Regions from separate parts of the Salinicola sp. MIT1003 genome, predicted to be linked through region 2. Evidence: predicted binding sites of a transcription regulator. Region 2 holds the regulator's gene; each other region holds the start of a gene.
The links. The regulator sigma-54, encoded in region 2, starts transcription at its own class of promoters, with help from an activator protein. The targets are predictions, from matches to a motif close to TGGCACNNNNNTTGCTNT.

Region 1: a site for sigma-54 is predicted at 5,796-5,813, ahead of rutA (pyrimidine utilization protein A). Genes of this name have one in related genera too.
Region 3: a site for sigma-54 is predicted at 3,042-3,059, ahead of glnL (nitrogen regulation protein NR(II)). Genes of this name have one in related genera too.

What each region holds. Positions count from the first base shown of each region.
Region 1 covers NZ_MCAP01000004.1:7,642-18,349, reverse strand. The annotation lists gene BC443_RS01860 (NCS1 family nucleobase:cation symporter-1) at 457-1,971, opposite strand; gene BC443_RS01855 (flavin reductase) at 2,041-2,550, opposite strand; gene rutD (pyrimidine utilization protein D) at 2,621-3,409, opposite strand; gene rutC (pyrimidine utilization protein C) at 3,446-3,832, opposite strand; gene rutB (pyrimidine utilization protein B) at 3,835-4,620, opposite strand; gene rutA (pyrimidine utilization protein A) at 4,617-5,720, opposite strand; gene rutR (HTH-type transcriptional regulator RutR) at 6,114-6,770, shown strand; gene BC443_RS01825 (malonic semialdehyde reductase) at 6,872-7,462, opposite strand; gene BC443_RS01820 (methionine ABC transporter ATP-binding protein) at 7,740-8,783, shown strand; gene BC443_RS01815 (methionine ABC transporter permease) at 8,764-9,417, shown strand; gene BC443_RS01810 (MetQ/NlpA family ABC transporter substrate-binding protein) at 9,568-10,368, shown strand; gene BC443_RS01805 (GAF domain-containing protein) at 10,501-10,708, shown strand, end outside.
Region 2 covers NZ_MCAP01000058.1:89,606-100,313, forward strand. The annotation lists gene mlaE (lipid asymmetry maintenance ABC transporter permease subunit MlaE) at 1-156, opposite strand, end outside; gene BC443_RS16330 (ATP-binding cassette domain-containing protein) at 153-968, opposite strand; gene BC443_RS16335 (KpsF/GutQ family sugar-phosphate isomerase) at 1,169-2,179, shown strand; gene lptC (LPS export ABC transporter periplasmic protein LptC) at 2,371-3,000, shown strand; gene lptA (lipopolysaccharide transport periplasmic protein LptA) at 2,997-3,539, shown strand; gene lptB (LPS export ABC transporter ATP-binding protein) at 3,640-4,365, shown strand; gene BC443_RS16355 (RNA polymerase factor sigma-54) at 4,515-5,948, shown strand; gene raiA (ribosome-associated translation inhibitor RaiA) at 6,080-6,388, shown strand; gene ptsN (PTS IIA-like nitrogen regulatory protein PtsN) at 6,398-6,880, shown strand; gene rapZ (RNase adapter RapZ) at 6,883-7,839, shown strand; gene BC443_RS16375 (HPr family phosphocarrier protein) at 7,826-8,095, shown strand; gene mgtE (magnesium transporter) at 8,204-9,559, shown strand; gene BC443_RS16385 (hotdog domain-containing protein) at 9,630-10,019, shown strand; gene pmbA (metalloprotease PmbA) at 10,217-10,708, opposite strand, start outside.
Region 3 covers NZ_MCAP01000011.1:47,569-58,276, reverse strand. The annotation lists gene BC443_RS05440 (hypothetical protein) at 1-407, opposite strand, end outside; gene glnA (glutamate--ammonia ligase) at 829-2,235, shown strand; gene BC443_RS05430 (DUF4124 domain-containing protein) at 2,387-2,956, shown strand; gene glnL (nitrogen regulation protein NR(II)) at 3,098-4,141, shown strand; gene glnG (nitrogen regulation protein NR(I)) at 4,358-5,767, shown strand; gene BC443_RS05415 (alpha-amylase family glycosyl hydrolase) at 5,855-7,597, shown strand; gene BC443_RS05410 (cobalamin-independent methionine synthase II family protein) at 7,656-8,768, opposite strand; gene BC443_RS05405 (oxaloacetate decarboxylase) at 9,124-9,987, shown strand; gene BC443_RS05400 (deoxyguanosinetriphosphate triphosphohydrolase) at 10,242-10,708, shown strand, end outside.

The DNA of each region.
Region 1 (10,708 bases), on a different contig from region 2:
CAGGAAATTGACGCCCTCGCCGACTGACTCTAAGATTGCCCGCAATTCATCGCGCCGATTTGTTCCCGATTGCAGGCGCGCCGGTCTCCGGGCAATCTCGCTAAAAGGGTGTGTCCAGCGTTGATGGCCACCCGAACGGGTGGCCTTTTTTCGTTTCGACCAGCCAGCACATTCAACTGGTCAGCCTATCTAGGGTCTGTTGACGTTTCATGCACGGCCGCGCCGGAGCCAGTTTTTGTGCGGGGCAAGGCGTGAGGAGCGTAGTTTGGTCATTCCAAATGAACGACGAATAACGCAGCACCGTGCAAAAACTGGCCCGGCCCTTCGGGTTGCGCGGCAAATGGCGCCATGCGGCGTTGCGGGATTGGAAAAGGGAACCACCCTTCTCTGCATCCCGCGCCTGGCCTGGCGCCATTTGGCGCAGCAACGCGGTTCGCGCTGAAACGTCAACAGACCCTAACCAACCGTGGCAGAGTCCGCCGTGTGAATGTCATAAGGCGCATCTCGTGAATGATCCAGCGTCTTGCCGGCGACGTAGTAGACCACTGCGCCCAGCAGCGAGCCGGTAAACCAGCCATAGTCGTAGAACCACTGCCACAGCCCCGTGGTCAACGACATCAGCGTCAACGCCACCGGTACGCCGAAGGCGATGAAGCCGGCCACGTTGATTGCCGGGTAGCGTCCGTCATCGCGGTAGAGCGCGGCCACGTCCAGACGCTGACGCTTGATCAGAAAGTAGTCCACCGCCATGATCCCGGCGATCGGCCCCAGCAGGCTCGAGTAGCCCAGCAGCCAGTTGGAATAGAGACTCTCAAGCGTCACGTCGGAGACGATCACCCCCGCCTTCTGCAGCAGGTCATATCCCATCAGCAAGGTACCGACCAATCCGGTCAACAGCACGCCGCCCGTGCGATTGATCAACTTGGGGGCGAGGTTCTGGAAATCATTGGTCGGCGAAACGATATTACCCGCCGTATTGGTCGAGATCGTGGCGATCACGATCAATACCATGGCGACCGATACCCAGACGGGGCTATCGATGTGACCAATCAACGTGACTGGATCGGAGACGGTCTCACCTACCAGCGAAGCCGACGCCGCCGTCATCACCACCCCCAACGCGGCGAAGAAGAACATGGTCAGCGGAAGCCCGATGATCTGCCCGACGATCTGATCTTTCTGGCTCCTGGCGAAGCGGCTGAAATCCGGAATGTTCAGCGACAGAGTTGCCCAGAATCCGACCATCGCCGTGAGTCCCGAGAGAAAGTAGGTCGTTACCGACGCACTTTCCGGGCGCGACGGCGGCTGCGTCATCAACTCGCTCAGCGAAACGTGCGGCAGCGCCCATACCATCAACCCGATGGCGACGAGCAACAGCAACGGCGCCGACAGCGTCTCGAGCCACTTGATCGACTCCGCACCGCGAATCACCACCCAGAGATTCATCGCCGCGAAAATGAAGAAGCCGAGAACTTGTCCCCAGCCGTCCAGCGATTGCCACGGTGGCATGATCGCGGATAGCAGCAGATGAATCGCCAGGCCGCCGAACATCGTCTGGATGCCGAACCAGCCGCAACCGACCAGCGCGCGGATCAGGCAAGGAACGTTCGAACCGCGAATGCCGAATGACGAGCGCAGCACGACCGGGAACGGAATGCCGTAGCGGGTCCCGGGAAAGGCGTTCAACGTCAGCGGAATCAACAGAATCACGTTGGCCAGCAGAATCGCGACCAAGGCCTCGCCCACACTCAGCCCGAAATAGGCGGTGAGCACCCCACCCAAGGTGTAGGTCGGCACGCAGATCGAAAGTCCGACCCAGAGCGCGGCGATGTTCCATTTCGACCAGGTTCGCTCGCTGGCTGTCGTCGGCGCGATGTCGTGGTTAAAACAGGCGCTGTCGCGGACGTCGTCGCCGAGCGCAAGTTCGACCTTGCCGTCACGCTCGACCATGCGGGATGTAGAGATTGTCATTGTTTTACCCCCCACTCTTGTTTATTGCGATGCGAGAAAAGACTCCCGCAGCCCGTGGCGCGGCGGCTTTCAACCGTTGGCGACCAGCCTGGGAAGTTGGTGATAGCGGCGGTCGAAGTAGAGCAGACACTGGCTCTCGTCACAGGTCGCCATCGACACGATCTCGCAGAACATCACCTCATGCGTGCCGACCCGCACGCGCTGACTGATCCGACATTCGAAATGCGCCAATGCATCCGCCAGCACCGGCGCGCCGGTCTCCCGCGTCGTCCACTCGGCGTGGGCGAAGCGTTCCGCCATCGGCGTCTTGCCGCCGAAGGCGTTGGAGACGTCCTGATGATCGGCGCTCAGGACGTTGACGCAGAGCGTTGAATTGTCCGCGAAGGCGAGATAGGCCGAAGCATTGCGATTGATGCAGACCAGCAGCGTCGGCGGCTCGTCGGTCACGCTGCACACGGCAGACGCCGTGAAGCCGGCGCGCCCGGCGGGGCCATCGGTGGTTACCACATTGACCGCGGCAGCCAGATGCGACATTGCCTCGCGAAACTCCGATGGCGAAACCGTACTTGGTGCTTCCATGGCATATTCAGGTTTTCGTAACGACGTCATCATGGAACCTTCCTCCTGTCTCTCAACGGTGACGATCACATCATCGGAGTGGTGATCGGATTGTCAGGAATCGCTCTACCGAAGCGTTGAACGCCGCCGGAACGGTCACCGTCAGGCCGTGCCCGCCATAGTCGAACATTTCCAGCCGTGCGTTGGGCAATGCCTCGGCAAGGTGCCGGGATTGCGTGTACGGGACCAGCAGATCGTCCCGCGAGGCAATCACCAGCGTGGGCGTATCGATCTCTCCTAGCCGAGCATCGACATCGAAGGCCGACAGTGCGCCGATTCTGGCCAGCACGTTCTGCTTTTCCGGGAAATGTTCGAGGGCATGGGCTTCTTCGATCAGTAGCCTGTCGTGATTGGCGGACAGCCAGTCGGCGGGATACAGGAACAGCGGCTGCGCGTGCAGATACGCTTCGACGCCGCTGTCCTGGAGCAGCGCCAGGCGTACCCGAAAACAGCGCTCGCTCTGGACGTCGACACGGCTCCAGGCGTTGATCACGACCAATCGATCGAGCCGGGCCGGCGCCAGCAGCGCCATCTGCAGCCCGACCAGCCCGCCAAGGGCATGCCCCATGAAATCGACGCGCTCGATGTCCAATCGGTCGAGCAGGGCCAGCGCCTCCTGCGCCATGTCATCGATCGCGTAACCGATCGGTAGCTCGGCCGGGCTCTTGCCTGTGCCGAGGTGGTCATAGATCACCACCCGGTGTGTCGTCTCCAGCGAAGCCAGCTGCGGCTCCCAGAAACGACCGGCGCCACCCAATCCCGCGGAGAGCAGAATCGTCGGGGCGTCGGGATCCGTGCGTCCCAGTATTTCGTAGTGCATTGACGAGATCCTCCCGGCAAAGCGTCAATCAACGACTCAGTGAGGCAAATGCGCGATCGAAGCGATCTCGATCAGCGCATCCGGCTTCACCAGCCCGCACTGGATGCAGTAACGGGCAGGCTTCTCGCCGGGAAAGAATTCCGCATAGACGGCGTTGATCGCCGCGTAGTCTTCCCAGTTGCGCAGGAAGATCGAGTTGAAGGTGACGTCATTCATGCTGCCACCAGCGGTCTCGACCACGCTCTGGATGATTTCCAGCACGTGGCGGGTCTGGGCGGCAGCGTCACCGACGTGAACCACGTTATTTTCCTTGTCGAACGGCAGCGTGCCGGAAACGTAAAGGATATTGTCGGCCTGGCTACCCGGGACGAACGGGGCCAGAGGCGCACCGGAACCGGCGGGGATCACACTTGTCTTGGGCACGGTCACTCTCCTGCTGCTGATGAAGTCATGGGTGAAGCGTGTGGCTGTCGGACGTCGGTTCGAGCCGCGCAGGCATCCTCGAAAGCCTCGACGCTCGACACCCAGCCAAAGAAGGTTTCGATATTGAAGATGGCGCTGCTCTGCGCCGACGGCGGACCGGCTTGATAGGTCGCGTCCTCCAGCACGGTGCCGAAATACTCCAGGAAGAAGCCATCACGCAGCGTCGACTCGACGCACACGTTGGTGGCAATACCGGTGAACAGCAGGTGGTGGATACCCCGCGAACGCAGGATGCTGTCCAGCGCCGTGTTGAAGAACCCGCTATAGCGCGGCTTCGGCAGCACGATATCGCCAGGCTGAGGCTTCAAATCGTCGACCAGTGCGTAGTCCCAGGTCCCCTTGGCCAGCAGTTGCCCATGCAGTTCGGGGCGCTGACGCATGGTTTTGAGCGCGTTGGATTTATGCCAATTGGGTGATCCCGGGCCGCCGGCCTCGACGTACTCGGCATCCCAGCCATTCTGGAAGAAGATCACCTGGATACCCGCCGCGCGCGCCAGCTTGATCGCCTTGGCAATTCGCTCGATGACCGGCCCGGTGGTGGTGACATCGAAACCGGCCAGATCGAGATAGCCGCCCAGGGTGGCGTAGGCGTTCTGCATGTCGACGACGATCAATGCCGTCTCGGAGCACGGCATCGCGATCGCTTCCGGCCGACCGTCCAGCACGATCTCGTCGTTGGCGGAGACATCATCACGGCGGACCACCGGCGTCTGCTTGAGCCCGCTCATTCTGCCATCTCCGCTGTCTCGGCTGGTGCGTTGACAACCTCGACCCGGGTCTTCATCAGCGGCTGCACGCGCTCGCCGAAGATATCCAGTCCTGCCAGAAAGTCATCGAACGTCAGCATCACGCCGCCGATGCCCTCGACGGTATCGATCTCGTCGAGCATCCGCGCGACGTTGGCGTAGGAGCCGACCAGAGTCCCCATATTGAAGTTGACCGCCGATGTCGGGTCGGTCATCTGGCGCACATTGGTATCCTTGCCCGAGCTCTTGTCCTGGCTGCCCTGGTCGGCCATCCAGTCGAGGGCCTCCTGATCGGCGCCGGCCTTGTAGTGTTCCCAGCGCGCCATCGCGGCTTCGTCACTCTCGTCGGCGATCACCATGAACAGCACGTAGCAAGCGATATCGCGTCCGGATTCCCTGCCCGCCGCGTTGAGACGCTCGGCGGTATCGGCAAACGCCGTCGGCGTATTCAGCCCCTTGCCGAAGCAGAAGCTGTAGTCGGCGTGCTTGGCGGTGAAGGCCATGCCGGCACTCGACTGGCCGGCGCAGACGATCTTGACGCCCTGTTCGGGGCGCGGACTCAGGCGACAGTCGTCCATCTGGAAAAAGTCGCCCTTCAGATCGCTGCGCCCCGTCTCCAGCAGATCCCGCAGCACTGTGGTGTACTCATCGAGGTAGGCGTAGCGCTTGGCAAAGTACTCGTCTCCCGGCCACATCCCCATCTGGCTGTATTCCGGTTTCTGCCAGCCGGTCACCAGATTGATGCCAAAACGCCCCGGCGCAATCGAGTCGATGGTCGCCGCCATGCGCGCGGTAATCGCCGGCGGCATCACCAACGTCGCCGCGGTAGCGTAGAGATTGATCTTCGAGGTCACGGCCGCCAGCCCTGCCATCAGAGTGAAGGACTCCAGCGCGTGCTCCCAGAACTCGGTCTTGCCGCCGAAGCCGCGCAACTTGATCATCGACAGCACGAACTCGAAGCCGTAGCTTTCGGCCTTCAGGGTCACAGCCTTGTTGAGTTCGAAGGTCGGCATGTACTGCGGCGCGTTTTCGGAAATCAGCCAGCCGTTGTTACCGATAGGGATAAAGACACCTAGTTGCATGAGTCACCTCGTCATTCGGCTCTCATTATCGAGATCTGCCGCCGGCCTCTGTCGGCCCCGACACCTGACAATCCCTTTACAACAGACGTGCCAACGCGTCGTACCGTATCCGTTTTCAATGACTTGGGACGCGACGCAACCAGACTGTCAGACCATTTGGTCCAACCAGAAAGAAAAGTCGCTCAGCAATGACGCAAGGAATGGCACGTTCGCGCAATTTCGGTGCGCAGCGAGGCTCGTCGCTGACCGAGTCGTTGACCGAGGTCGATGGCGCCAGGCCCGAACCGACGTGGTAAAGTGCCAGCGAATGTTATCGACCTGTAATGGCCACGGCTCGATGCCTTTGGGTAGAGAATTGGCACGCCATTCAGGTCTTTACCAACCAGGATGTCCATGACGCCACTCACGCCTAGCGCCGCCGTCTCCCCTGGCCGCGCCGCTGCCAGTGAAGCCCGCAAGCAACGTATTCGAGATGCGGCGCTATCGCTGTTTTCCCAGTTCGGTCTGCGCGGGGCCAGCCTGGACGCCATCGCCGATCAGGCGGGCGTCTCCAAGACCAATCTGCTCTATTACTTTCCTTCCAAGGAAAAGCTCTACATCTCGGTCTTGCAGCAAATCCTGAATACCTGGCTGGAACCGATACGCGCCATCGATGCCGACCAGTCCCCGGAAGCGGCCATCAATCACTACATTCGTATCAAGGTCGAGCTGTCGAGGGATCATGTGCAGGCGTCGCGGCTCTTCTGCCTGGAGATGATCCAGGGCGCGCCACTGCTGAAGGAAGAACTACATAGTGATCTGCGCGCGCTGGTAGAGGAAAAATCGAAAGTCATCGAAGGCTGGATAGCGCACGGCAGCTTACTGCCGGTCGACCCGCATCATCTGATCTATCTGCTCTGGGGCACCACGCAGCATTACGCCGATTTTGCCGTACAGATCGAAGCGATCTCCGGCAAGACGCTGGCTGATCCCGAGTTCTTCGAAGCCACGGTCGACAATATTCAGCGCATCGTGCTGGGCGGCTTGCTGCCGCGGCCGAAGGAGTCCTGAAGCGGCTTCGGCGGCACTTTGGTGGCTGCGATAAAACCCGCCCGACGGAACTGACCGAGCGGGGGTTCTACACGGCAAAGTCGATCGTTTGGTCCGTTGGCTCAAGCCAGTTGGCAAGCTTCTTCGAATGCCAGGCGCGGCAGACGCGGCTTGACGCCGGAAACGTCACCATAACCCAGATTGACCAGCAGGTTGGTCGTCCAATCGGTACCGGCGAAAAACGCTTCATCCAGTGCCTTGGCATCGAAGCCGGACATCGGCCCGGTATCCAGCCCCATTGCCCGCGCCGCCAGGATCAGATAGCCGGCCTGCATCGAACTGTTGCGTAGCGCCGTCTGCTCGGCGAAGGCTTCGCTCCCGGTGAACCAGCTGCGCGCATCGGTGTGCGGGAACAGCGTCGGCAACTGATCATAGAAGCGCTTGTCGTAGGCCACGATAACCGTGCAGGGAGCCGTCGCCGTCTTTTCGGCGTTACCGGAAGAGACGCACGGCAGCAATTTGTCCTTCCCCGCCGCCGAGCGAACGAAAACGAAGCGCGCCGGGCAGCAGTTGGCCGAGGTCGGTCCCATCTTGACCAGCTCGTAGAGCTTGCGCAGAGTCTCCTCGCTAATTTCCCGCGATTGCCAGGCATTATGGGTATGCGCTTCCAGAAAGAGCTGGTTCAGGGCCTGATCATCGAGTGACGGCAGCATCGACTTTCTCCTTGTTGTCTTTCAAAAGTGTCTTGAAACAGAGTCTTGAGCCTTTGAGGCAGAGAGTTGTCACTGAGAGCGAAAACTGTGTGGCGGCAAGCCGGCCGCCGTCGCTTACGGTATCTCGCGACCGATGCCGACGCCAGCGGTCGCTCTGGTCCGGCGAGATCCGTATACTAGCGCCCTCATCGAAGCGGGGCTGGCGCCGGCAGTCCCTATGGCGCGAGACACCCTACCCGCTCTCCCGATTCCCAGACAGACGCTTTCGACACGCCTAATGATCACTCTGGACAACGTCTCCAAAACCTACGGCAGCGGGCCCGGCGCCGTGCAGGCGCTGAAAGATATCGACCTGCAGGTGCCCAAAGGCACGATTCACGGCGTCATCGGCCTCTCCGGCGCCGGCAAGTCGACGCTCATTCGCTGCGTCAACCTGCTCGAGCGCCCGAGCGCCGGCCGGGTTCTCATCGATGGAGAGGATCTGACCGCGATGGATGCCGCCGCGCTGCGTCAGGCACGCCATCAATGCGGCATGATCTTTCAGCACTTCAATCTGCTGACCAACCGCACCGTCTACGACAATGTCGCCCTGCCGCTCGAACTGATGGGCCAGTCGCGCCAGACCATTCGCGAGCGCGTCCTTCCGCTGCTGGAGATGACCGGGCTCGCGGACAAGACGAAACAGTATCCGGCCCAGCTTTCCGGCGGGCAGAAGCAGCGCGTGGCGATCGCCCGCGCGCTGGCCAGCCGCCCCAAGGTGCTGCTGTGCGACGAAGCCACATCGGCACTCGACCCGCAGACGACCGCCTCGATCCTGACGCTGCTGCAGGAGATCAACCGGCAGCTGGGGCTGACCATCCTGCTGATCACCCACGAAATGGAGGTGGTGAAGACCATCTGCCATCGCGTGGGGCTGATTTCCGATGGCCGCCTGGTCGAAGACGCCGATGTCGGCGACTTCTTCACGGCGCCGGGTACGCAACTGGGACGGGAGTTTCTGAACGACTTCCTCAAGCTGGAAGCGCCCCAGGCGCTGATCGAGCGGCTCGAACCCGAGCCCAGCGAAACCACCCATCCCGTGGTGCGGCTGACCTTCTCCGGCGACAGCGTGTCCACTCCGCTGATCTCGCGCCTGGCCCGGGAACACGGCATTGATGTCAGCATCCTCCAGGCCAAGGTCGAATCCATTCAGGGGCGTACGCTCGGCCTGATGATCGCCGAACTGATGGGCAGTGCTTCGCAGACACGGCAGGCACTGACGACGCTCGAATCCTTTGATCTGCAAGTGGAGGTAATGGGTCATGTCCAGCGCACTGATTGATCTCGTCTGGCAGTCCACGCTGGAAACGCTCTACATGGTCGCCGTCGCCGGCATTCTGTCGGCGCTGGCAGGCGTCCCCCTCGGCGTGCTGCTGTATGTGACCCGGCCGCGCCAGATCCTCGCTCAGCCGGCCGTCAACACGATACTCGGCATCGTCACCAACGTCGGGCGCTCGGTGCCGTTCATCATCCTGCTGGTGGCGATCATTCCGTTCACCCGCATGATCGTCGGCAGTTCCATCGGAACCAATGCCGCCGCCGTGCCGCTGACGATCGCCGCGATTCCGTTCGTCGCCCGGCTGGTCGAAGGCGCGCTTAACGAAGTCTCTCCCGGCCTGGTCGAAGCCGCCCAGTCGATGGGCGCGACGCCGATGCAGATCATCATGAAGGTCCTGCTGCCGGAGGCGCGTGGCGGCATCATCAACGGCCTGACGATCACCATCGTCGCCCTGGTCAGCTACTCCGCCATGGCGGGCGCCGTGGGCGGTGGCGGGCTCGGCGACCTGGGCATCCGCTACGGCTACAACCGCTTCAACCCGACCGTGATGCTGATCACCGTGGTGGTGCTGGTCGTGATGGTGCAGTTGTTTCAGAGCCTGGGTGACTATCTGGTGCGCAAGAGCGATCACAAGTGAAGGGCTTGCGCAGAGCGGATTAGACTAATAACCAGAATGAATTACCGTGATCGCCGTTATTCCGTTATATTTCGGCGGTCATGAGACGCCACAAGAGCGCCAACGTCGTTTCCGATTGCATTGCCACATCTTTCAGGGAGAATCTCGCCAATGCCGATTTCACTGACACGTACACTGAGTGCCGCCGCGCTGAGCCTGGGGCTGGCCGTCGGCACCGCGCACGCCGCCGACGATACCATCAAGGTCGGCACCATGGCCGGTCCGGAGACCGATGTCATGCAGGTGGCCAAGCAGGTCGCCAAGGAAAAGTACGGCCTCGATGTCGAGATCGTCGAGTTCACCGACTACGTCACGCCCAATGCGGCGCTCGCCGATGGCAGCCTGGACGCCAATGCCTATCAGCACGAGCCCTACATGCGCTCGATGGTCAACGACCGCGGCTATGATTTCGCCATTGCCGGCAAGACGTTCGTCTATCCGATCGGCGCCTATTCCGCCAAGTACGACAGCATCGACGATCTGCCCGACGGTGCGACCATCGCCGTACCCAACGATCCGACCAACGAAGGTCGCGCGCTGATCCTGTTGGACAACCTCGAACTGATCACGCTCGACGATCCGAAAAACCTGGAAGCGACGCCGATCAACATCACCGAGAATCCGCACGATTATTCGTTCAAGGAGATCGAGGCCGCCCAGATGCCGCGCGTGCTACAGGACGTCGACCTGGCCTTCATCAACAGCACCTTCACGCAGCCCGCCGGTCTGACGCTGGATGATGCGCTGATCAAGGAAGGCCCGGACTCCCCCTACGTCAACCTGATCGTGGTGCGTGGCGGCGACCAGGACCGCGAAGCGATTCAGGAACTGGTCAAGGCCTACCAGTCGGACGCCGTCGCCGACAAGGCCAAAGCGCTGTTCGAAGGTGGCGCCGTTCCCGGCTGGAAGTAAGCCGGTCGCCAGACACCGGTCGGCGAATCCGCTGGCCGGTTCTCGCCAGCCACCGTAGCGAATCGGAAACCAGCGCCCCAGGGCGCTGGTTTCTGGTTTCGACACCCTGTTCACGTGACAAGGAAACCCGTGATGACCGACTACGATTCCCTCGAACGCCAGTTGAAAGCCCTGCTCGATACTCGCGACTGGTTGACCAACGCCGCCCAGACCAGCGCCTTTTTGACGCAGACGCTAGGCGAGTTGAACTGGGTCGGCTTCTATCTCCAGCGCCAACCCGAGACACTGGTTCTCGGCCCATTCCAGGGCTTGCCGGCCTGCAATCCGATTCCGTTTTCCA
Region 2 (10,708 bases):
CATCACGCCGACGAAGTGCATCTGTCGGACCCAAAGATGAAAGCCCTCGCGAGATGGCAGGCAAACGATCGACTGGACCAGAAACAGCCCGGCCCGGCCGATCGAACTCACGATATCGAGCGTCGCCCGCCCGAGCGCATGGATATGTCGCATCATGAGAACTGCCCCGCCGGCGCCAGGATGTCGTCGAAGAAATCCGGTGCCGGGTAATGGAACGGCACCGGGCCGTCGGGTTCGCCATGCACGAACTGTTTCACATGGGCGTCATCATTGACGTCCAGCGTCTGCGGAGTGCCGTGCGCCATGACCTTGCCATCGGCGATGATGTAGACGTAGTCCGCGATCGACAGCGTCTCCTTGATGTCATGGGAGACCATCACGGCGGTCAGCCCAAGCGCCTGGTTGACCTTCTTGATCAACTGCACCAATACCCCCATCGAAATCGGATCCTGGCCGACGAAAGGTTCGTCGTAGAGCACCAGATCCGGATCCAGCGCCACCGCGCGAGCCAGCGCCACCCGTCGAGCCATGCCGCCGGACAGTTCGGATGGCATCAGGTGGCGTGCGCCACGCAACCCGACCGCCTGAAGCTTCATCAGCACGATGTCACGCACCATGGCGTTCGGCAGCTCGGTATGTACACGCAGCGGAAACGCGACGTTCTCGAACACGTCGAGGTCCGAAAACAGCGCGCCGCTCTGAAACAGCATGCCCATGCGACGGCGCAGCTTGAAAAGCGAACGCCGCGATAGCTGGTGTACGTCCTGGCCGTCGATCAGAACCTGCCCCCGGTCCGGCACCAGCTGACCACCGATCAACTTCAGCAGTGTCGTCTTGCCGGTTCCGCTGGGCCCCATGATGGCGGTTATCTTGCCGAGCGGAATCTGCAAGTCGACACCACGGAAGATATCCGTGTTGCCGCGGGAAAAATGCAGATCCTTGACCTCGACCATAATCGGATCATCCATGCAGCATCCACCAATCCAGTGAGATCAATTATCGAACATTGTATCCTAACCTTGACAGTAGCGACCAGCCGTCACTGAACAACCGTTACACCTGCTATCCTGCAAAGGGACGAATCATTAGACGATCGAAGGTATACTCTTGCGTATCGCGCCGCGCCGAGATCGCCCTGCGCCCACCATTCCACGACGACATTCATGCCATGACCGATCCCCGAGTCGCTTCCGCCGCGTCCCAGAGCAAACCCGCTACGCTAGATTTTCGCGCCAGCGCCAGACGCACGCTGACACTGGAACAGCAGGCCATTGGTGAACTCGTCGAGAAACTCGACGGCTGTTTCGACGCCGCCTGCAGATTGCTGCTCGACTGTCGTGGCCGCCTTATCGTGACCGGCATGGGGAAGTCCGGCCATGTCGCCCGCAAGATGGCAGCCACCCTGGCCAGCACCGGCTCGCCGGCGTTCTACGTACACCCCGGCGAAGCCAGCCACGGCGATCTCGGCATGATTACCGGCGACGACGTGGTCATCGCCCTGTCCAATTCGGGCGAAACTCAGGAAATCACCGGCCTGCTCCCGCTGTTCAAGCGCCTCGGCGCGCCGCTGGTCAGCTTGACCGGCCGGCCGGCATCCACCCTGGCGCGCTACAGCGACGTGCATATCGATGTCGGCGTCTCCCGCGAAGCCTGTCCCCACGATCTCGCGCCGACCTCTTCCACCACCGCCGCGCTGGCGATGGGCGACGCGCTGGCGCTGGCGCTGCTCGAGGCGCGCGGTTTCAGCGCCGACGATTTCGCCCTCTCGCATCCGGGCGGCACGCTCGGCAAACGCCTGCTGCTGCGCGTCGCCGACCTCATGCACGAAGGCAGCCGACTCCCCAGCGTTCCCACCGGCAGCCCGTTGCGAGAGGCGCTGCTGGAGATGACGCTCAAGGGCATGGGGTTCACCTGCGTCGTCGATGAACGCGGCCTGCTGGTCGGTGTCTATACCGACGGCGATCTGCGCCGAACGCTCGACCAGCGCGGCGATTTCACCCTGCTTCGTGTCGACGACGTCATGACCCGGGGTGGCAAGACGGCGACGCCCGACATGCTGGCCGCGGAAGCGGTAAGGATCATGGAGGACAATCGGATCACCGCACTGGCCGTGATCGAAGAGGGTGTCCCCGTGGGAGCGCTTCACATGCACGACCTGCTGAGAAGCGGAGTCATCTGATTCGTCGTCGAACATCCGATTCATCGTCGAACATCTGATTCGTCGTCGACGTTGTACCCTGATGGCATCGTCTCAATGAAATGACCATGTCGTTTCCAGCACCCGGACAACGATGCGGTTCGAGCCGTCAGAGCTCATAGATTCATCAACGCCAATTCGATCAAGGCTTTCGTTTAAGACAAGGAGCAACCGTGGCCAAGACAGCCGGATTTCAGTCACCCTGGTGGCGGCGCCTCGGCCTGTTGGCACTACTGCTGATACTGGGTGGCGGGCTGACCTATCTGGATCAGCGCGGCGAAGACCAGCAGGAGTCCGCCATCAGCAACACGGCGGGCGGCGAGCCCGACTACTACCTCGAAGATGCCAGAATGACGCGCTTCGATGCACAGGGGCGTGCCTATCAACGCCTGGATACGCCGCGGCTGGTACACACGCCTGCAGACGATGTCATTCGTACCGAGACACCCCACGGCTACCTCATCGACGACCAGCAGCGCCAATGGCAGGTAACCAGCGATACCGGCCAGTTGAGCCGGGGCGGCGAACAATTGACGCTGGAAGGCAATGCACGTCTGGTACAACCCGAACAGGCATGGAGCCTGGAAACGCAGACACTGCATTACGACAACCGCGAAGCCCACGCATGGAGTGACACGTCTTCTGTGTTACGTCAGCATGACCAGCGCATGCGCGGTGATCGCTTCGACGCCTGGATCGACGAAGACCGTATGCGCCTGACCGATAACGTGCAGGGGTACCTGCCACAGCAATCCCAATCACAGCAATCCCAGTCACAGCAATCTGAGGATCAAGGATCATGAGGCGAGAACTCGGCCAACTCCTGGTGCTTACCGCGCTGGGCTTCACCAGCCTTCCGACCATGGCACTGGAAAGCGATGCCAGCGCGCCGATCGAGATCGCCGCCGACCAGCTCGAGCTCGACGACCGTCAGGGTACCGCGGTCTATACCGGCAGCGTCGACATGCAGCAAGGCAGCATGAACCTGAAGGCCGCACGCGTCGACATCCAGCGAGCCGACGACGGCCAGGTCAGCCAGGTCACAGCCAAGGGCGGCGGTGGCGAGCGCGCCTATCTCGAACAGCGGCCGGCCCCCGACGAAGCGATCGTCAAGGGGTGGGGCGATACCGTCATCTATCATGCCGCCGAGCGCCGCGTGGAACTGGTCGGCAACGCCGAACTGCATCAGGCCGGCGACACCTTCGATGGCGCCTACGTCGAATACTATCTCGACTCGCGCCGCGTCCAGGCTCGTTCCAGCCAGGACGGCGACGGCAGCGGCGACGGTCGCGTTCGCATGACCCTCACGCCGCGCAACGCTTCCGAGCAGCCGTCCCAATAGTTCTTACAGTCATGACTCCAGAGAAGATTCGGGCTCTGTTTCCGACCATGCCCACCGGGCCCGAATCGCTCTGCGCCGCGTCGCCACAAGGACCGTATCCATGAAAACGCTAACGGCCGCCAATCTGGCCAAGAGCTACAAGGGACGTCGCGTCGTCCACGATTTCAGCCTGACCCTGCGCCAGGGCAGCATCGTTGGCCTGCTCGGCCCCAACGGCGCCGGCAAGACCACCTCCTTCTACATGATCGTCGGCCTGGTCAAGGCCGATGCCGGCAGCGTTCATATTGACGACCACGACCTCAGCCGTGCACCGATGCACGACCGGGCCCGAGCCGGGATCGGTTATCTGCCGCAGGAAGCCTCGATCTTTCGCAAACTGAGTGTCGCCGACAACATCATGGCCATTCTCGAGACGCGCAAGGATCTGGACCGCGCCGGGCGACGCGAACAGCTCGAGCGGCTGCTCGCCGATTTTCACGTCGACCATATTCGCGACAACCTCGGCATGAGCCTGTCCGGCGGCGAACGCCGGCGCGTCGAGATCGCCCGCGCGCTGGCCACGGAGCCGGCCTTTGTCCTGCTCGACGAGCCCTTCGCCGGCGTCGATCCGATCTCGGTCGGTGATATCAAGAGCATCATCCGCCAGCTCCGCGATCGGGAGATCGGCGTTCTCATCACCGATCACAACGTGCGCGAAACGCTGGACATCTGCGACAACGCCTACATCGTCGGCGACGGACAGATCATTGCCGAGGGCCGCCCGGATGCCATCCTCGACAACCAGCGCGTTCGCGACGTCTATCTTGGCCACGAATTCCGGTTATAATCCGATTTCCCGCCCTATCCTGTTTCTTTCCGGCGGCCAGCCCTACCTGAGCCGCCCTTAGTGGCATGTTTCTTGCATAAATCGTTGCATGTCGTCAGATCAATCAGTAACGTGGCTATTCCCTCGTTGATTATGACGTCCGTTTCGCCATGTCCATGAAGCCTTCGCTGCAACTCAGAGTCGGCACGCAGTTGACCATGACGCCTCAGCTTCAGCAGGCGATTCAACTGCTGCAGCTGTCGACGCTCGACCTGTGCCAGGAGATTCAACAAGCGCTCGAATCCAATCCGATGCTGGAGCTGGAAGAGCCGTACTCGGAGCAGGAGACCCAGGAGACGCCGGAAGACGACTGGTCCAGCGACATTCCCGAAGAGCTGGCGCTCGACAGCGACTGGAGCGACACCTATCAGGACGCCACCGCCGGATCGCTGGGCAGCAGCAGTGGCAGCGAAGAGGCGCCGGATTTCGACCGCAACGCCGCTGCCACCAGTCTGCACGACCACCTTTTGTGGCAGATGGCGATGGGCGATTTCGACGACCGCGAGCGCGAGCTGGGCGAATGTCTGATCGACGCGATCAATGACGACGGCTACTTCACCGGCTCGCTCGACGAGCTGGCCCTCAGCCTCCGCACCCAGCGCGGCGACCGCGTGACCACGGCGGATCTCGAACACATGCTGATGCGCCTGCAGCAGTTCGACCCCACCGGGGTCGGCGCCCGCGACCTGCGCGAATGCCTGCTGCTCCAGCTCGGCACGCTGGACACGGATACCCCGCTGCTGCCACAAGCCAAACGCCTGGTGCGCCAGTTTCTTGAGGCCTTGGCTGGCAACGATCGGCGACTGCTCAAACGCCGACTGCGGCTCGAGGACGACGAACTCGACAGCGTCATCGCAATGATCCGCACGCTCGAACCACGCCCCGGGCAGCGCTTCGATACCAGCCGCGACGACTACGTGATTCCCGACCTCGTCGCCACGCCCTCCCCCGAGGGCTGGCGCATCGAGCTCAACGCCGAGGCGCTGCCGCGTCTGCGCATCCAGCCCGACTACGCCGCCCTGATCAAGCGCGCCGACAAGAGTGACGACAACACCTTCCTGCGCCAGCATCTGCAAGAGGCCCGCTGGCTGCTCAAGAGCCTGTCGAGCCGCAACGACACGCTGCTGCGTGTCGGCCGGGAGATCATGTCGCGCCAGGTCGATTTCCTCGAGCGCGGCGAAGAAGCCATGAAGCCGCTGATCCTGGCCGATATCGCCGGTAGCGTCGACATGCACGAGTCGACGATTTCCCGTGTCACGACCCAGAAGTACATCCACACGCCACGCGGCGTGTTCGAGCTCAAGTACTTCTTCTCGAGCCAGGTGGGCGGTCAGCGCGGGGAAGGCGACAGCTATTCGAGCACGGCGATTCGCGCCCGGATCAAGAAGTTCATCGGCGAAGAGCCCCCCAGGAAGCCGCTCTCGGACAGCAAATTGGTCGAATTGCTTGCCCAGTCCGATATCTGCGTTGCCAGGCGCACCGTGGCCAAATATCGGGAAGCCATGGGCATTCCCTCGTCCAGCGAACGCAAGCGCCTTTCCTGACGTCCCGACTGCACGACGAGGCAAAATCGATCCAGGGCTCGCCAAACCGGGCGATATCGATCACGATGCCTTTGCAGTGACCTGAAAAGGGTTACAATCAAAAGTGCCATCTGCCGCAACAGGAGTGTGTCATGCAAGTGAACGTTACCGGCCACCATGTCGAGCTGACCGATGCCCTCCGGGACTATGTCGGAGAAAAACTCGTTCGTTTGGAGCGTCACTACGACAACATCACCAATGTTCAGGTCACCCTGAGTGTCGAGAAGGAGCGCCAACAGGCAGCCTGTACCCTGCATGCCGCAGGCGGCGATCTGCACGCCGAAGCCAGCGATACCGACATGTATGCCGCCATCGATTCACTGGCCGACAAACTCGACCGTCAACTGGTCAAACACAAAGAGAAGGCACAAGCCCGCGCCCAAGGCGCCGGCGCCCGTTAACGCCTGATGATGACACTGGAAAGCATTCTGCCTCCCGAACGCACCCTTTACGGGGTCACGGGGGGCAGCAAAAAACGTCTGCTGGAATTTTTCAGCACCTTCATCGCCCAAAACACACCCAGCCTGGACAGCCAGGAAGTCTTCAGCCGCCTGATCGGCCGTGAGCGACTGGGCAGCACGGGGATCGGCAACGGCGTTGCCATCCCCCACGCGCGCAGCCCTCACTGCAAGGGGCCGATCGCGGGATTCATGCGCCTGAAGGACGCCATCGACTTCGACGCGATCGATGGTGAACCGGTGGATCTGGTATTCGTGCTGCTGGTACCGGAGGAAGCGGACGATACCCACCTTTCGCTACTGGCCGAAGTCGCCGGCGTCATGAATCAGGGCAGCGTCAGACAGCAGTTGCGTCACGCAGAGACTCAGCAAGCGCTGCACGACGCGCTGATCGATGCCATCCGTCATCACCAACCCAGCGATAACGGCTACTAGAGATGCAACTCGTCATCATCAGTGGTCGCTCCGGTTCGGGAAAATCGATCGCCCTGCAGGCACTGGAAGACCTGGGCTACTATGCCATCGACAACCTCCCGGCCAACCTGCTGGCGCCACTGATCGACGAACTGCGCAGCGCCCCGCCCACACGCCCCAACGTGGCGGTCAGTATCGATGCCCGCAACCTGCCGGAAGCGCTGGAGCGCTTCCCGGTCCTGTTGAACGCAGTACGTGAACGCGGAATCGACACGCAGGTCGTCTATCTCACCGCCGATGCCAAGATTCTGCTGGAACGCTACTCGGCGACCCGACGACGCCACCCGCTGACCCGCGGCAACGACATGACCTTGGCCGAGGCGATCGATCACGAGCAGGAATATCTTGCACCGATTCGCCGCATGTCCGATCTGGTGATCGATACTCAGGGGCTCTCGGTCCACGAACTCCGTGCACGGATCGGAGAACAGGTCGCCAGGCACACCGGTGGCCGTTTGACGTTGACCTTCGAATCCTTCGGCTTCAAACGTGGCGTTCCGCTGGATGCCGACATGGTGTTCGACGCGCGCTGCCTGCCCAACCCGTTCTGGGATCCCGGGTTGCGTGCCTATGACGGCCGCGACGCTCAGATCGTCGAATTTCTGGAAACCTATCCCGACGTCCACGCCATGGCCGGCGACATCCATGCCTGGCTGGACCGCTGGCTGCCGGCCTACCTGGCCAGTCACCGCAGCTATCTGACGGTGGCGATCGGTTGCACCGGTGGCCAGCACCGTTCGGTCTACCTGATCGAGCGCCTGGCCCGCCATTTCCACCATGAATCCGCCGACATCCGACTTCGCCATCGCGAACTCGGTATCCATACCGCCCTCTCGCAGGGTTCCACACCGCGAGAGCCGGCGCCGCAGGATGCACCATCAAAAGACGCAGGATCACTCAAGCGCGATGCCGACACGTGAACTTCGCCTGACCAATCGTCGCGGACTGCATGCCCGTGCCGCCACCAAACTGGTCCAATGCTGCCAGCCCTTCGCCGTCCGTGTGGCGATTCATCACCGTGAACGCCAGGCCGATGCCGCCAATATCATGTCTCTACTCATGCTGGCCGCGCCTTGCGGAACCGAGTTGACCGTGACGACCGAAGGCGACGATGCAGACGCCGCCATGGAGGCCATCATCGAGCTTTTCGAGGCGCGTTTCCACGAGGACGAGTAGCTCCCGCTCCTTCCACAGCGTTCGTGAACAGCGTTTTCCATCCTCGTCATTTTGCTCGACGATGGTAGAATGCTCATCCCGCCAGTCGTTCAAGGATGACCGTTCAGGATGAGCAACAATCCCGAAAAGCTGCAGCCACGGCTGGCCAAGCTCAACGAAGCTCTTGAAAGCGGCGCGCTGGATCAGGCACGGCGCATGCTCAATCGCGGCCTGGCGCCGGTGGATGTCGCCCATCTGCTCGAGTCCAGCCCGCCCAAGGAACGCGAGATTCTCTGGGGCCTGCTGGACCCCGAGCTGCATGGCGACGTGCTGCAGTATCTGGGCGATGACGTCCAGATCGAATTCCTCAACCGCATGGATGCCGAACAGCTGCTGACGGCGACCGAGGGTCTCGATGTCGACGACCTCGCCGACCTGCTGCAACAGCTACCCAATACCGTCATCCAGGAAGTCCTCCAGTCGATGGAGGCGCAGGAGCGCCAGCGGGTCGAAGCGGTCCTCTCTTACCCGGAGGACACCGCCGGCGGCCTGATGAACCCGGACGCGATCACCATTCGCCCGGATATCACGCTGGATGTGGTCCTGCGCTACCTGCGCCGCCACGAGCGCCTGCCCGATGCCACCGACACCCTGCTGGTCGTCACGCGTCGTGACGAGCTGATCGGCATTCTGTCGCTCAACCGCCTGCTGGTCTCCGATGTCTCGGTGCTGGTGCGCGAGGTCATGGAAACCGACTTCCACTCGATACAGGCCACCGCCTCGGACAGCGACGTCGCGACGCTGTTCCAGAAGCATGACCTGATCTCGGCGCCGGTGGTCGGCATCGACGGCAAACTGCTCGGCCGTATCACCATCGACGACGTGGTCGACGTCATCCGCGAGGATGCCGAGCACCAGGTCATGAGCATGGCCGGTCTCGACGAGGACGAAGACACCTTCGCCCCGGCGCTGCGAACGAGCCGTCGCCGGGCGTTCTGGCTCGGTATCAACCTGATCGCGGCAACGATCGTCTCCATCGCCATCGGCTTCTTCGAGGACACCATTCAGCAGATCGCGGCCCTCGCGGTGCTGATGCCGATTGTCTCCAGCATGGGCGGTATCGCCGGCTCGCAGACGCTGACCGTGCTGATTCGCGGCATTGCGCTGGGCCACGTCTCCGGCGCCAACGTGCGCTGGCTATTGATCCGCGAACTGCTCGTCGGCATGACCAACGGCCTGATCTGGGCCGTGGTCGTGGGCACCATGTCGGTCTTCCGCTTCGACGACATCCGGCTGGGGCAGATCATCGCCATGGCGATGGTCATCAACCTGACCGTCGCCACGATGGCCGGCACCCTGATCCCGGTACTGCTCAAGAAATTCAAGATCGACCCAGCGCTATCCGGCGGCGTGCTGCTGACGACCATTACCGACGTGGTCGGCTTCGTCGCCTTCCTGGGTCTGGCGACCGCCTTTTACCTGTAACGACCCGGCAGGCCCGATCATCGAACCCAGGCGGGCCACGACGCCGGGTGATGCCAACGAGGAGCAGCGGATGAACTTTCATACCCGCAAATGGATCAAGCCCGAGGATCTCAATCCCAACGGTTCACTGTTCGGCGGAAGCCTGCTGCGCTGGATCGACGAAGAAGCCGCGATCTACGCCATCATCCAGCTGGGCAACGCCCAGGTCGTGACGAAGTACATCTCCGAGATCAACTTCGTCTCCAGCGCCCGCCAGGGGGATATCATCGAACTCGGCATTACCGCCACGCACTTCGGCACCACCTCGATCACGCTGGAATGCCACGTGCGCAACAAGATCACCCGCAAGAGCATCCTGACGATCGACAGAATGGTCTTCGTGAATCTCGGCGAAGACGGCACCCCCGCACCCCACGGTCGCACCGAGATTACCTATATCAAGGACCGCCTTGAGGGCTGAAGCCGCGAGCCGCGAAACCAGAATGCGGTTCCTGTCGGGAAAAACAAAACGTCAGCGACACCGTCGCTGACGTTTCTCGTAGCTCGTAGCTCGTAGCTCGTAGCTCGTAGCTCGTAGCTCGTAGCTCGTAGCTCGTAGCTCGTAGCTGCTGTTTAGCGCCCCGAAGCCAGCGCAGTCGTAGCCCGTAGCTCCAGCGTCTACTGCCCCGCGATGGTCATCGAGTCGAGCAGCCAGCTACCGGTCTGGATGCTGCCGCGGCGGTCGATGTCGTCACCCACGCCCTGCAGGCCGGCGAACATATCGCGCAGGTTGCCCGCCACCGTGAACTCCTCCACCGGATGAGAGATCTTGCCATTCTCGATCCAGAAGCCCGCAGCGCCCCGCGAGTAGTCCCCGGTCACTGAATTGAGCCCCTGACCCATCATTTCGGTCACCATGATACCCGTCCCCATCTGCTGCATCAGGTCTTTCAGCGAGGTGGTCGGTGCCTGGATGCGCACGTTACGCGCGCCGCCGGCGTTGCCGGTGGTCTCTAGCCCCAGCCGGCGAGCGCTATAGGCAGCCAGCATGTAGCTCGCCAGCCTGCCGCGATCGATGAAGACGTTGTCACGCGTGGCCACGCCGTCGCCATCAAACGCGGCACTCGCCAAGCCACCGAGCTCGCGCGGATGTTCGCCCAGCGAGAACCA
Region 3 (10,708 bases), on a different contig from region 2:
AGAGCTTCATGCCAGGAACTCCACGCCCGCTGGGCGATGGGGCAGGGGAGGAAGACATTGGCCGGCAGCGCCATGCGCTCCAGCGTGGGCGACACCTGCTTGAGCGTGTCGCGCCAGCCGCCATCGAACGTGAGTGCGATGCGGGGCAACTGATCGTGATGAAGCTGCAGCGCGCTTTCCAGACTGACGATCTGGGCGCTGTCGCTGAGACTTTCCAGCAGCTGCTGAAAGCTGTCCGGGCCCAGGCACCAGTCGGCGCGATGAGGCAGGCGTGCCTCGGCTTCATCATCCAGTACCCGGCGCAGTGCCAGAATGGCGCTTCGGCCCCATAGCGGCTCGCTGAGATTGAGACGCCAGTGACCGCGTAGGCGCTGTACCACATCCTGTGTGCGATCCAGCCTGGGCATGGGTAGTTCCATTACTGAGTCATTGATCGCCATGAGTCACGGCGCGTAAGAACAGTATCCGTCGGGTATCGGATTTCGGCAAAGTTTCCTGTCGTGACTTTATGTTCCGTTTTGGTGCATATGGCGAAAGTCATGCGCCAAATTGGTGCTTTTAGCAATTCCTGTTGATGCATGATTGACGATCGGTGCACACCCGAGGGGCATCTCGCATTCAGAGGCCAATCAAAATTATCTTTTTCGTCATGCGGTTATATCAGGCGCTCACTATTCTGCTTCATTTTGGCACATTCTCTGCATGACTATGTAAAAACGGCGTGCGCGTGGGCAAGAGCGCTAACTTCGTGCTACAAAACACGCATGCCAAAAAACGGTGTTGGATATTCGCCAACGAATCGAGCCATGGCTCACAGTGGAGGACAACATGTCTGAGAAAACCCTCGCCCTTATCGAAGAACACGACGTCAAGTGGGTGGATCTGCGCTTTACCGATACCAAGGGCAAGGAGCAGCACGTCACGATTCCTGCCAGTGCTGTCGATGCGGAATTCTTTGAAGATGGTCAGATGTTCGACGGCTCCTCCATCGAAGGCTGGAAGGGCATCAACGAGTCCGACATGATTCTGCGTCCGGAAGACGGGACCGCCTTCCTCGATCCGTTCACCGAAGACTCCACGCTGATCCTGCGCTGCGACATCATCGAGCCGGCCACCATGCAGGGCTACGAGCGCGATCCGCGCTCCATCGCCAAGCGTGCCGAAGCCTATCTGAACAGCACCGGCCTGGGCGACACCGCTTTCTTCGGTCCGGAGCCCGAGTTCTTCATCTTCGACGAAGTGCATTGGAAGACCGATATCGAAGGCTCCATGTACAAGATCTCTTCCGAAGAGGGCGCCTGGTCCACCGATCGTCAGGTCGAAGGTGGCAACCTGGCCCACCGTCCGCGCGTCAAGGGTGGCTATTTCCCCGTGCCGCCGGTCGACAGCTTCCACGATATCCGCAGCGCGATGTGTAACACGCTGCAGGCGATCGGCCAGAGCGTCGAAGTGCATCACCACGAGGTGGCCAACGCCGGTCAGAACGAAATCGGCGTCAAGTTCAACACCCTGGTGAAGAAGGCCGACGAAGTTCAGGAGATGAAGTACGTCATCCACAACGTGGCGCACGCCTACGGCAAGACGGCAACCTTCATGCCCAAGCCGCTGGTCGGTGACAACGGTTCCGGGATGCACGTTCACCAGTCCTTCTGGAAAGATGGCCAGAACCAGTTCGCGGGCGACGAGTACGCCGGTCTGTCCGAAATGGCGCTGTACTACATTGGCGGCATCATCAAGCACGCACGCGCGCTGAACGCCTTCACCAATGCTTCGACGAACTCCTACAAGCGTCTGGTGCCGGGCTTCGAAGCGCCGGTCATGCTCGCCTACAGCGCGCGTAACCGCTCTGCGTCCATTCGTATTCCGTACACTTCCAACCCGAAGGGCAAGCGCGTCGAGACTCGCTTCCCCGACCCGACCGCCAACCCGTACCTGGCGTTCGCGGCGATGCTGATGGCCGGTATCGACGGCATCAAGAACAAGATCCATCCTGGCGACGCCATGGACAAGAACTTGTACGATCTGCCGCCGGAAGAAGGCAAGAAGGTCCCGACCGTGGCCACCAGCCTCGATCAGGCGCTGGCAGCGCTCGATGCCGATCGCGCCTTCCTGACCGAAGGCAACGTGTTCACCGACGACATGATCGATGCCTATATCGAGCTGAAGAACGAAGACGTCGAGCGCCTGCGTCTGGCGACGCATCCGGTCGAGTTCGACCTCTACTACAGTGTCTGAGGTTCACACCTTGGCCTGACGAAAAGCCCCACCTCGGTGGGGCTTTTTTTGTCGGCAGGGGAGCGGCACCTTCAAGCTCTGCGGTTCCTGGCCGCTGCTGGCCGTTGAGCCGGGATATCATGCCCGGCAGGCGAATAAGGAGGGAAGAACGATGCAAGCACGACGGGTTGGATGGATGATCGGCGGCGTGGCGCTGCTGCTGGCGTTGCCGGCACTGGCGGCCCCGGTCTATCGGCATGTCGATGCCAACGGCAACGTGGTCTATAGCGACGAGCCCGGACAGGGCAACCGGGTCGATCTCAAGCCCATTACGGTGGTCGATCCGGCAGAGGTCGAAAGCCGCTCGCGCCCGGCCGAGTCGACGCCGACATCGCCTTCGGCGGTCGACTACGAGCGCTTTGCGATCACCAGCCCGAGCAATGGCGAGACCCTGCCGACCGGCCAGGGCGGCAACGTTCAGGTGCAATTGGCGATCGAGCCCGAACTGCAGCCGGGCGACCGCGTTCAGCTCCGGGTCGACGGCAAGGTGAGTCAATCGCCGATGCATACCAGCGTGTTCGCGCTGAGCCAGCTCGAGCGCGGCGAGCACCAGATCCAGGCTGAGCTGCTGGACGCTCAGGGCCAGGTGCGGCTGTCGACGCCAGCGGTGACGCTCTACGTCCAGCGGGCCAGCGTCAACCTGCCCGCCAATCCCAATAACCCGAATTCGAATAATCGATAGGCAGCGATTTGAGAATTGCACCATTTTGGTGAATGAAGGCTTGGTTGCTATCGAGCGTTTCCCGGTCCTGAGCGAAATCGGGGAGTGGCGCGGTTTTTGCACTGTATAAGCACATACCGGATCACCACGATGGAACGACGCATGTATCAACGTTTGCTGGAGCACTTGACGACCGCCGTCCTGCTACTCGACGAACATCTGCACGTGCGCTGGCTCAACCCTGCCGCCGAGGCGCTACTGGCCGCGAGCCGGCCCCGGGTGGTCGGCCATTGGCTGGAGTGCCTGAACGGCGAGGACGGCAGCATCCGACAGGTACTGCTCAAGGCGATGCAGGAGTTTCATCCCTACACGCAGCGGGAAGCGGCGATGGTGCTGACCGCCGGGGAAGTGATCACGGTGGATTTCACCGCGACGCCGATCACCAGCCGCGAACTGCTGCTCGAGATCGAGCCGCGGGATCGGCTATTGCGAATTTCCCGCGAGGAGGCGCTGATCGCGCGCCAGGAGACGGTCAAGGTGCTGATGCGCGGCCTCGCCCACGAGGTCAAGAATCCACTGGGTGGCATCCGCGGCGCCGCGCAGTTGCTGGAGCGGGATCTCCCCGATCCGCAGTTGGCCGAATTCACCCGAATCATCGTCGAGGAGGCGGATCGCCTGCGGGATCTGGTCGATCGCATGCTGGGCCCGAATACGCTGGTGCACCACGAGCCGCTCAACGTTCACAAGGTGCTGGAGCGGGTGCGGGCGCTGCTCGAGGCGGAGCATCATCAACTGAGCTTCGAGCGCGATTACGACCCCAGCATGCCGGATCTGGTCGGCGACGAGCCGCAGTTGATCCAGGCCGTTCTCAATATCGCGCGCAATGCGGTGCAGGCCATGGAGGAGTTCGGAACGCCCGAGCCGCGCCTGCTGCTGCGTACCCGGGTTCGCCGTCAGTTCACCCTGGGCGCCGAGCGCCACCGGCTGGTGTGTGAAGTCGCGATCGTCGACAACGGCCCGGGCATTCCGGAGCACATCCGCGAGACGCTGTTCTTCCCCATGGTCTCCGGTCGCGCCGAGGGTAGCGGCCTGGGATTGTCGATCGCGCAGTCGATTCTGCATCAGCACCAGGGGTTGATCGAATGCGAATCCCAGCCGGGCGCCACGGAGTTCCGGCTGCTGATCCCGTTCGAGGCGCAGCAGTGAGATCGGCCGCATCCCTTCTTCGTACGCGAGCGCCTCGACCGGGTCGTGCGCGCGGGCCGTTGGCCCATGTTGTCGAGAGTATCGACGTTGTCGTGGGTATCGAAGCTATCGAGGGTACCGAAGTTATCGAGAGTACCGAAGTTGTCAGGGTACCGAAGTTATCGAGAGTACCGAAGTCGCTGAGAGCGCGATTCACCGTTCTGCTGGAGAACTGCCATGACTGAAGTCGCTCGTATCGCGATCGTCGATGACGATCGTGCGATTCGCTGGGTTCTGGAAAGGGCACTGGCACAGCCGGACCTGGAAGTGCAATCCTTCGAGCGGGCCGATGCCGCGCTCGAGTCGATCGAACGCAACCCGCCGGACGTGCTGCTGACCGACATTCGCATGCCGGGGCTCGACGGGCTCGATCTGATGGCAAAAGTCCGCCAGATGCATCCCGACCTTCCCGTGATCGTGATGACGGCGCACTCCGACCTGGACAGCGCCGTGGCGTCCTATCAGGGCGGCGCGTTCGAATACCTGCCCAAGCCGTTCGATGTCGACGATGCGCTGGCGCTGGTTCGGCGCGGGGTGGCGCACGCCCGCGAGCGGCGTTCTCCCGCGGCGATGCCGGAGGGTCTGTCCGCCGAGATCATCGGTGAAGCGCCGGCGATGCAGGAGGTGTTCCGGGCGATCGGCCGGCTGTCGCAGTCGCACATCACGGTGCTGATCAATGGCGAATCGGGCACCGGCAAGGAGCGCGTCGCCCAGGCGTTGCACCAGCACAGCCCGCGTAGCGGGCACCCGTTCATCGCGCTCAACATGGCCGCGATCCCCAAGGATCTGATGGAATCCGAGCTGTTCGGCCACGAAAAGGGCGCGTTTACCGGCGCTGCCGCCCAGCGTCGCGGGCGTTTCGAGCAGGCCGATGGCGGCACGCTGTTCCTGGACGAGATCGGCGACATGCCCGCCGATACCCAGACGCGCCTGCTGCGCGTGCTGGCGGATGGCGAATTCTACCGGGTCGGCGGGCACGTGCCGGTCAAGGTGGATGTGCGGATCATTGCCGCGACGCACCAGAACCTGGAAAAGCTGGTGACGGAAGGGCGCTTCCGTGAGGATCTGTTCCACCGGCTCAACGTGATTCGCGTTCATCTGCCCCGGCTGTCGGAGCGCCGCGAGGACATTCCGCGCCTGGCCCAGCACTTTCTCGCCGAGGCCGCCAAGGAACTCTCCGCCGAGTCCAAGGTGCTGACCAAGGAGGCCGAGACGCATTTGACACGCCTACCCTGGCCCGGCAACGTTCGACAGCTGGAAAACACCTGTCGCTGGCTTACCGTGATGGCGTCCGGTCGCGAGGTGCTGGTCGACGATCTGCCGCCGGAGCTGCGCGAACTCGAAGGCAACGAGACGCCGAGCGGCGACTGGCGCAACGCGTTCCGCGAGTGGGCCGATCGAGCATTGGCCTCGGGGCATACGCACCTGCTCGAAGAGGCGGTGCCGGATTTCGAGCGCATCCTGATCGAGACCGCCCTGAAGCACACCGGCGGACGCAAGGGCGAGGCTGCCGAACTGCTGGGCTGGGGGCGCAACACGCTGACGCGCAAGGTCAAGGTGCTGTTGCCGGCACTGGCCGACGAATAGCCCGGTGGGCATCGGGCATGGCCGGGGGTTGTAGCAAGGCCGCAGCCGGCACGGCCGTGATCAAACGACATCAATGTGGGAAGTCCCATGTTCGACTCGACCCAATGGTGGCGTGGCAGCGTCATCTACCAGATCTATCCACGAAGCTTCATGGATGCGCGCGGCGACGGCATCGGCGATCTTCCCGGTATCACCGCCAAGCTGGACTACGTGGCCGAACTGGGCGTCGATGCGATCTGGATTTCACCGTTCTTTCCGTCGCCGATGAAGGATTTCGGCTACGACGTGACCGACTATCGCGGCGTCGACCCGATGTTCGGCGCCTTTCACGATTTCCAGATGCTGCTCGAGCGCGCCCACGGTCTGGGGCTGAAAGTGATCATCGACCTGGTGCTGAGCCATACCTCCGATCAGCACCACTGGTTTCTGCAGAGCCGAAGTTCCCGCGACAATCAGCGCGCCGACTGGTACGTCTGGGCCGATCCCAAGCCCGACGGCACGGCGCCGAACAACTGGCTGTCGTTCTTCAGCGGCAGCGCCTGGACCTTCGATAGCCGGCGACGCCAGTACTACCTGCACAATTTCCTGTCCTGCCAGCCGGATCTCAACTTCCACAACCCGGCGGTGCGCAAGGAGCAGCTCGACAACGCCCGTTTCTGGCTCGATCTCGGCGTCGACGGCTTCCGGCTGGATACCTCGAACTTCTACTTCCACAGCCTGGGGCTGCAGGACAATCCGGCGCTGGGCAGCGGTGAGCTGAAGACCCCTAGCGTGCCGGCATCGAACCCCTATTCGATGCAACGCCATCAATTCGACATCAGCCAGCCGGAGAACATCGGTTTCCTGAACGAACTGCGCGCGCTGATGGACGAGTATCCCGGCACCATGACGGTGGGGGAGATCTCCGACGACCGGCCGCTGGAACGCATGGTCGAGTACACCATCGGTAATGACCGGCTGCACATGGCGTATACCTTCGATCTGTTCGATGCCGAATTCAGCGCCCAGCGACTGCGCGACATCATCGAGCATTTCCAGTATTACGCGGGCGATGCCTGGCCCTGCTGGGCGCTCTCCAACCATGACGTCATGCGCGTCGTGTCGCGCTGGACCGAGCACGAGAACCTGGAACAGCACGGGCCGCTGGTGGCCAAGGTCGCGACGGTCATGCTCTGCTCGCTCTACGGCAGCATCTGTCTCTATCAGGGCGAGGAACTGGGATTACCGGAAGCGGACGTGCCCTACGAGCGGCTGGTCGACCCGTATGGGCTGGCGCTGTGGCCGGATTACAAGGGGCGTGACGGCTGCCGCACACCGATGCCGTGGACGAGCGGCGAATACGGTGGCTTCACGTCGGTGGAGCCGTGGTTGCCGGTGGATGGACATCATCGCCAACTGTCGGTCGAGAAGCAGCACACCGATGCGGAAAGCACCCTGAACGTGACGCGTCAGTTCCTGCGTTGGCGCAAGTCTCAATCGGCGATGGTCGACGGCACGCTGATCCTGAGCGACTTCGACGACGAGCTGCTGGGCTGGCTGCGGGTCTCTCACGACCAGGCGATCCTGGCGGTCTTCAATCTCACCGATGAATCGCGTTCCACCAGTCTGCCGGCCGGTGCCGGCGAGATCGTCTATCAGGCCGGGTTCACGGCGCACCTGGGCGAGGACGGGCTGACGCTACCGCCCTTTCAGGCAGCGTTCGTACATATCGACCGGGAGAGCATCGATCCCAGGGCGCTGATCGAGCAGGAGCCCGATCCCGAGCGGAAGGGCTTCCTCAGCCGTCTGCTGGGGTCGCTCATCCGCCACGACGAAAGCGAGCCCCGCTAGCCGGCGGCCCTGCCGGGGAGACGCCATGTTTCCCCGGCAGGGCCGATCTTCCGGGCTTTCAGCCCTGGCCCCAGTAGGCGTTGGCGATCTCCAGCGTCAGCCGGATCTTTTCCCACTGCGCCTGCTCGGCAAGGTTATTGCCTTCTTCGGTGGAGGCGAAGCCGCATTGCGGGCTCAGGCAGAGCTGCCGCTTGTCGACGAACTGCGTGGCCTCGTCGAGACGCGCCCGGACGGCCTGCGGATCCTCGAGTTCGCCCACCTTGGTGGTGATCAGGCCGAGCACCGCCTGTTGGTGGCCTTCCGGAATGAAGCGCAGCGGATCGAAGCTGCCGGCACGGTCGCTGTCGTATTCGAGGAACCAGGCATCCACGCCGACCTTGCCGAACAGCGTCTCCGCCACCGGCTCGTAGCCACCTTCGCTGATCCAGGTGGAGCGGAAGTTGCCGCGGCAGACATGGAGCGAGATGTAGAGGTCGTCCGGCTTGTCGGCCAGGGCGTGATTGAGCATCTCGGCGTAGATCGCCTGCAACTGGTCGGGGTCGTCGCCGCGGTCCCGCGCGGCCTGCAGCTCCTTCTCGGAGCAGAGGTAAGCCCAGACGGTGTCGTCGAGCTGCAGGTAGCGGCAGCCGGCGTCGTAGAATGCGCGGATGGCATCGCGATAGGCATCGGCAGTGTCGGCGAAGAAGGCATCCAGGCTGGGGTAGACGCCGCTGTCGATCTTTTTGCGACCGCCACGGAAGTGCAGCACGCTGGGGCTTGGGATCGTCATCTTGGGCATGACGTTGGCGACGCCGGCCAGATAGCGGAAATGATCCAGCATCGGGTGTTCGGGATTGAATCCGACCTTGCCGTCGACGCGGATCTGCTTGGCACTCGTCTGCACGCCCTGGAACTGGATGCCCTGATCGCCCTGGTATCCCGTGACGCCGTCGAGCTGCTCGAGGAAATCGAAATGCCACCAGGCCCGGCGGAATTCGCCGTCGGTCACCACCTGAAGACCGGCAGCTTCCTGCTGTTCGACCACGCGACGAATTTCGTCATCCTCGATCTTTTGAAGTACCGAGGCATCGATGGCGCCGCGCTGAAACTGGAGGCGGGCTTCCTTCAATGCAGCCGGACGCAGAAAGCTGCCGACGATATCGGCTCGGAATGGGGGATGCGTTTGCGACATGGGATTTCCTTTCGAGAGACGCCGACCCGATGGTGGCACGTGGATCAAATATCGATACTGAGGCCGCTAATGATGCGGGTTGGAGGGAATTTCGGCCAATGAAGCGCGCTCACGATCATCATGCATGACATTCATCGATCGTCAGGCGGCGCCCGGTACCAGCGTCGTTTCTCAAACTTTAGTGGTAGGATTGTCGGTCCGCGCCGATGCCTTCATCGCGGTTTCATCGGCTATCGGCGGGCGCCCGAGTGTGCCAAGGGCGAAAGCATCGCCTTCATGAAAACCATGTTTCCCGGGTGAAAGAAAGGTCCCCAGGGAAGCAAAGCCCGCAAGGGTGATGAGATAGGAGTGTTTCGTGACAACCCCCTCGCAACACGATTTGCGTAACGCGTTCCGCAAGCTGCTGGCCAGCGACGCGTGCTACTACACGGCGTCGGTCTTCGATCCGATGTCGGCTCGTATCGCCGCCGATCTCGATTTCGAAGTCGGCATTCTCGGGGGCTCGGTCGCCTCGCTGCAGGTACTGGCAGCACCGGACTTCGCCTTGATCACGCTGAGCGAGTTCGTCGAGCAGGCGACCCGCATCGGCCGCGTGGCCCGCCTGCCGGTGATCGCCGATGCCGATCACGGCTACGGCAATGCGCTCAACGTGATGCGCACGATCACCGAGCTCGAGCGGGCCGGCGTGGCGGCGTTGACCATCGAGGACACGCTGCTGCCGGCGCAGTACGGCCACAAGTCGACCGATCTGATTCCGGTCGAAGAGGGCGTCGGCAAGATGCGTGCGGCACTCGAGGCGCGTATCGATCCCGCCATGTCGATCATCGCGCGCACCCATGCCGGCCAGCTCGACGACGATGCCGCCATTGCGCGCATTCGTGCCTACCAGGCCGCCGGTGTCGATGCCATCTGTCTGGTCGGCGTGCGGGATTTCGAGCATCTGGAAAAGCTCGCCGCACCGCTGACGGTGCCCTTGATGCTGGTCACCTACGACAACCCGGCGCTGCGCGACCGCGAACGGTTGGCGAGGCTCGGTGTACGTATCGTCGTCAACGGCCACGCGGCCTACTTCGCGGCGATCAAGGCGACCTACGACTGCCTGCGCGAGCAACGCAACATCGCCACCAACGATCTGGATGCCTCGCAGCTGTCGACGCGTTATTCGACACTCGATGAGTATAGGATCTGGGCGCGCGAGTACATGGACGTCAAAGAATAACGAGCTACGAGCTACGAGCTACGAGCTACGAGCTACGAGCTACGAGCTACGAGCTACGAGCTACGAGCCAAGAGCCAAGAGCCAAGAGCAGGGATGATGGGCCGCAAGCCGGGCGTGGATGCTTTTCTTTCCGCGACCCGGGCGGCATCCTAGTCGGTTCGAAGCCCGAAGCCCGAAGCCCGAAGCCCGAAGCCCGAAGCCCGAAGCCCGAAGCCCGAAGCCCGAAGCTGCCTTTACTGTCAACGGAGACCAAGATGACCACCATGCAATGGGAGCGCCTGCTCGATCCCGTCCGTCTGCACGATGCCCGGACTTCGCGTGGTGAAATCGGTCGTAGCCCTTTCCACAAGGACTACGATCGTATCGTCTTCTCCGGCTCCTTCCGCCGGCTCGGGCGCAAGACCCAGGTTCACCCGCTGACCGACAACGATCATATCCACACCCGGTTGACGCATTCGATCGAGGTGGGCTGCGTCGGCCGCAGCCTGGGGATGATCGTCGGCGAGCAGCTGCGCGACAGCCTGCCGGGCTGGGTGACCCCCGCTGATCTCGGCGTGATCGTCCAGGCGGCCTGCCTGGGGCACGATATCGGCAATCCGCCGTTCGGCCACGCCGGCGAGTACGCGATACGAGACTGGTTCAAATGGGCCGAGCTGCAGGGCAGTGGCCTGCTGGAAGGGCTCGACGACGCGCAGCGCCGCGACCTGCTGACCTACGAGGG